DNA from 2 places in the Microbacterium sp. NPDC096154 genome. Region 1 is predicted to be linked to the other one. Evidence: riboswitches for the same ligand, from Rfam matches in the RefSeq annotation. Region 1 holds a riboswitch; the other holds the start of a gene.
What was found. Region 1 has a riboswitch for thiamine pyrophosphate ahead of thiM (hydroxyethylthiazole kinase). Riboswitches for the same ligand answer to the same signal wherever they lie in the genome.
Positions count from the first base shown of each region.

Region 1 (2,437 bases):
GGCAGGCGATCTCTCGCACCGGCAAGTGGAAGATCTTCGTCATCCTCGGCGCGGTGGTCCTCACCGCGGGCCTCTGGCTGATGTCGACGATCCACTACGACACCGAGATGTGGCACGTCTGGATCTTCATGTTCCTGCTCGGTCTGGGCTCGGGCGTGCTGATGCAGAACCTCGTGCTCGTCACGCAGAACTCGCTGCCCCCGGCGATGCTCGGCGCCGGCAGCGGTGCCATCGCGTTCTTCCGCAGCCTGGGCGGCACGGTCGGCGTCACCGTCCTCGGGTCCATCCTGGGGACTCAGGTCGGCGACAAGATCAAGACCGGCCTGGAGGACCTGCTCGCGGGGATCGACCCGGCCCTCGGTGTTCCGGAGGTGCTGGCGGAGTACCCGGACTGCGCGGACAGCCTGGAGCGGATGCAGTCGGGCAGCCTTCCCGACATCGCCGCGCTGTGCGAGCCCGTGCGCACGGTCGTGGAGAGCGGCTACGGCGATTCGATCGCCCACCTGTTCCTCCTGGTCGTGCCCCTCGCGATCGTCACACTGCTGTGCACGATCTTCCTCCCGAACAAGCCGCTGTCGCGCAAGACCGCGGCGCAGCAGATCGAGGAGGAGCTCGGTGCCGAGCTCGCCGCCCTCGAGCCCGCCGAGAAGGGCGGCGCCGGCTTCCGCGAGCTGGTCGAGACGGGGCAGATCGCTCTTCCCGAGACGGATGAGCCGGAGCGGGAGCATGCCCGGGCGGCCCAGACCCGCGCCGAACAGCGCCGGGCGATGAGCGCCAACGGCGACCTCGAGCCGGCGTCGGCGGGCGGGCTCACCGAGGATGCGACGGCGGCCGTCTGGCGAGATGCGGAGAAGGCCCGGGAGGCGGTGGAGCGGATGCAGTCCGTGGTCGACCGCGCCAAAGCCGCGTTCGACGAGATCGATCGTCACACCGCCGACGCCGCGGCGACGCTGCGGGCCTATGACCGCAGCCTGCAGCAGGCCATGCGCGCCGAGGCCGCGCATGCCGGGCAGGTGCTCGAGCAGGCGCGTGCGCGTCATGAGGCAGCCGAGAGGGCGCTCGCCGAGCTCCCCGGCGACCCGGCGGTCCGCGAGGACTGAGATGGACGACGCCACGCCCGTCGACGACCTCGAGGCCGCGTTCGCGACGCTCGGACCGCTGGTCAAGGGGAGGATGGCCGCCGTCGCGGCGGCCATCCATCCCGGCCTGCGACCCGCGGGATGGAATGTGCTGCGCGTTGTGCTGACCGCGAGTCATCGCCCACCGGGAGCGGTGCTGGCGGTCTCGGACATCGTGGCGGAGACGCAGATGGACAAGTCGGCGGTGTCGCGCCAGCTGCGCGACCTGAAGGACTGGGGGCTCGTGACCCTGCGCCGGTCGCAGGGGGACGCCCGCATCTTCGAGGTGTCGCCCACCCCCGAGGCGATCGCGCGGCACGCCGCGGTGCGCCGCGCGGCGCGCGCGCAGTATCGCTCGGTGTTCGCCGAGTGGGACGAGCGCGACGTCGAGAAGCTCACCGAGCTGCTGGGTCGGCTGGCGCAGTCGGCGCTGCACCGGATCGAGTGACGACGTCGCGAAGGAGCGCTAGGCTCGGCGGCAGTGACACGGGGTGTCCCATCGGGACTGAGATCACACCCGTATTCACCTGATCTCGTTAGCACGAGCGGAGGGATGTCGCAGATGAGTGACGTGCGTTCACAGCAGGGGCGGGTTCGGAGGGGCCCGGCCGGGGTCGACGCCGGAGAGGCGCTCGCGCGGTTGCGCGAGACGGCGCCTCTGGTGCAGTGCATCACCAACGCGGTCGTGGTGAACTTCACGGCGAACGCGCTGCTCGCCGCGGGGGCCGCGCCGGTGATGGCGGATGTGCCGGGCGAGGCCGCCGAGTGCGCGCGATTCGCGTCGGCGCTGCTGGTCAATCTCGGAACGCCGGGCGCCGAGCAGCGCGCGGCGATGGTCGAGGCGGTGGCCGCGGCGGCCGAGGCCGGCACGCCCTGGGTGCTGGACCCGGTCGGCGTCGGGGCGCTGACGCTGCGCACCGGCTTCGCCCGCGAGCTGCTGGCCCACCGGCCGGCGGTGATCCGCGGCAACGCGTCGGAGGTGCTCGCCCTCGCCGGGGCCGGGCTCGGTGGCCGGGGGGTCGACTCGGCCGACGACGTCGAGCAGGCGCGTGCCGTCGCCGTCGCACTCGCCCGCGACACCGGCGCGGTGGTCGCCGTCTCGGGCGCCGTCGACCTCGTGACCGACGGTCGGCAGGTCGTGCGCGTGCCGGGCGGCAGCGCACTTCTGACCAGGGTCACGGGCGGCGGCTGCGCCCTCGGCGCCACCGTCGCGTCGTTCGTCGCGGCTTCCGCCGCCGACGCGACCCCGGCTCTCACGGGCGCCGTAGCCGCGCACGCGCTGCATGCGGCGGCGTCGGAGCGTGCCGAGGCGGCCGCGT
Region 1 is NZ_JBEOSM010000003.1:22,188-24,624, reverse strand. Features, by position in the region: gene ABTW64_RS04845 (MFS transporter) at 1-1,100, shown strand, start outside; gene ABTW64_RS04840 (MarR family winged helix-turn-helix transcriptional regulator) at 1,102-1,566, shown strand; TPP riboswitch at 1,596-1,689, shown strand; gene thiM (hydroxyethylthiazole kinase) at 1,681-2,437, shown strand, end outside.

Region 2 (2,437 bases), on a different contig from region 1:
CACCCAGACGCCCGTCGCGGCCAGCGCCGCGCCCTGGACGTCCAGCACCTCGTGCGGAGTGCCGTCGGCGATGACGCCGGAGCCCCCCGCTCCGTCGCCTCCGGATGCGGCCACGGCGGAGCCGAGCACCACGATCCGGTCGATCAGCGGCAGCCACACGTCGATGCGGTGCTCCACGACCACGAGCGTCGCGCCCGTGCGATCGAGCACCCGGCCGACGGCGTCGCGCACCGAGCGCGCGCCCGCCGGGTCGAGATTGGCGGTGGGCTCGTCGAGCAGCAGCAGCCCCGGACGCATAGCGAGGGCACCCGCCAGCGCCAGCCGCTGCTTCTGGCCGCCCGACAGCGCCGAGGTGGAGCGGTCGAGCGGCACGTGCAGGCCCACGAGGTCGAGAGCCTCGCGCACCCGGGGCCAGATCTCGGCGCGCGGCACGCCCAGGTTCTCGCATCCGAACGCCACGTCGTCACCGACGCGGGCCAGCACGGCCTGGGCATCCGGATCCTGCTGCACGAGTCCCGCGCGGCCGCGCGCGGCGTGCGGCGCGACGCCGTCGAGGCGCAGCGATCCCTGCTGCTCGCCCTCCTCGTCGCCCCCCAGCACGCCCGCGAGCGCGTGCAGCAGCGTCGACTTGCCGGATCCGCTGCCGCCCAGCAGCAGCACCCGCTCACCCGGCGCGATCGACAGGTCGAGCCCGCGGGCCGCCCACGCACGGCGGGTCGCGTAGCGCCAGCCCCAGCCGCGCGCCTCGACGGCGGCGGGGGCCGGCGCGGCCGACGCCGTCACGTCAGACGCGCTTGGCCGCGGCCCGCCCGGCCGCGAAGCGGTTGAGCGCTCCCGTCGCGGCGAGGCCGCGCGCGATCGCCCAGCCGCCGAGGCCCGCCACGAGCGCGCCCGACACCGTGGTCGAGATCACGTAGACCGTCGAGAACAGCGCGTCGGCGCCGGCGTACCAGAGCACGAGGTCGTTGATGCCGCACGCGACACCGGCGAGCGCGCCCGCGAGCACCGCGACGGGCAGCCGGAACGACGCGTACAGGAAGGCCGCGAAGATCAGCTCGGCGCCGAGGCCCTGCACGAGGCCCGAGACGATGGTGAGCGGTCCCCAGCTGTTGCCGATCAGCGCCGAGATCACCGCCGCCAGCAGCTCGGCGTACAGGGCCGCACCCGGCTTGCGGATGATCAGCCCGCCGAGCACGCCGGCGATCAGCCAGGGCCCTGCCATGAGGCCGCCCAGACCCGGCAGCGCGGCGCCGAGCAGCGCGCCGGGCGCCTCGTAGCCGACGTTCCAGATCAGGAAGATCACGGCGCAGGCGACGCCGATCACGCTGGCGACGACGATGTCGACGACGCGCCAGGTGAGGCGGCGGGCTCCGCGGGCGGTGGACGCCTCAGGGCGTGCGGACGTAGACGTGTTCATCTCTCTCCTCCCTGCGCCGGCATGATCCGGATCAGGTTCGACGGTCGAAGCGCGGTTCGCTTCCTCTCAGCCCGGCTCGCCGGACTCCCGTGGTGTGTGAGGCGATTCTACGACTCCGACGTGCCCTGCGCTCAACGCCCCATGTCCGGGTTCTCCCGGGATCGCCCGGTACCGTAGGCGCGTGGCAACCGACGACCTCCTCCCCGACCGGCGCGATCCAATCCTCGCGTCCGCGCCGGAGGCCCCCGTCGGCACGGTCGCCACGGATGTCCCGCCCCACGATGTGCCGGAGGTGGCCGTCGACATGAGCCTTCAGCCGCAGGATCCGGATGACTCCACCGGCCTCGAAGAGCACGGCACCGAGGGGCACGCCGCCGGAGAGGACGGCACCGGCGAGGGTCGGACAGACCTGACGCGCCGCGCCGACCTGACCGGGGACGAGGACGATCTGGGTCCGACGCAGGCCCTCGACGTCGCGGAGCTCATCGCGCTCGAGCGCCGCGCTACGCGCCGCGCGCTGTCGGCCGAGGACATCGACCCGACGCCCGAGCCTCCCACCCCCGAGTCCGAGAGCCGCCGCGCACGCCGTGAGGCCGGACGCAGCGCTCTCGACCTCGCCGCAGCGGTCGATCCGGCGCAGCCGCGCACGGCCGCGCTAGCGTGGGTCGATCCCGCAGCCGTCCAGGCGAGCCCCGCGCCCGCGTCGTTCTCGGCGGCGCCGCACGTTCCCGCCACGGCCGGCCTGCTGCCGCCCGCGCGCACCCGGCGCACCTCCGTCGCCGCCCCCCTGCTGACTGCGGGCGGCCTGGCGCTGGCGTACGTTGTCGGCTGCGCGCTGTGGCCGCTGGGCGCCGTCGCCCCGACGGTCTCGGAGGCCGCCGTTCAGCCCGCCGCGGGCCGCCCGCTCGGTCTCACGTGGCCCGCAGAGGGCACCGCCGCCGTCGGCGCCGAGGGTCTCGGCACGATCGCCGCGCTGAACACCGAGAGCGTGCCCATGGCGAGCATCGCCAAGGTCGTGAC
Region 2 is NZ_JBEOSM010000004.1:40,121-42,557, forward strand. Features, by position in the region: gene ABTW64_RS06780 (ABC transporter ATP-binding protein) at 1-783, opposite strand, end outside; gene ABTW64_RS06785 (ECF transporter S component) at 785-1,417, opposite strand; TPP riboswitch at 1,409-1,518, opposite strand; gene ABTW64_RS06790 (D-alanyl-D-alanine carboxypeptidase family protein) at 1,599-2,437, shown strand, end outside.
Region 2: another riboswitch for thiamine pyrophosphate. It lies ahead of ABTW64_RS06785 (ECF transporter S component); the one in region 1 lies ahead of thiM (hydroxyethylthiazole kinase).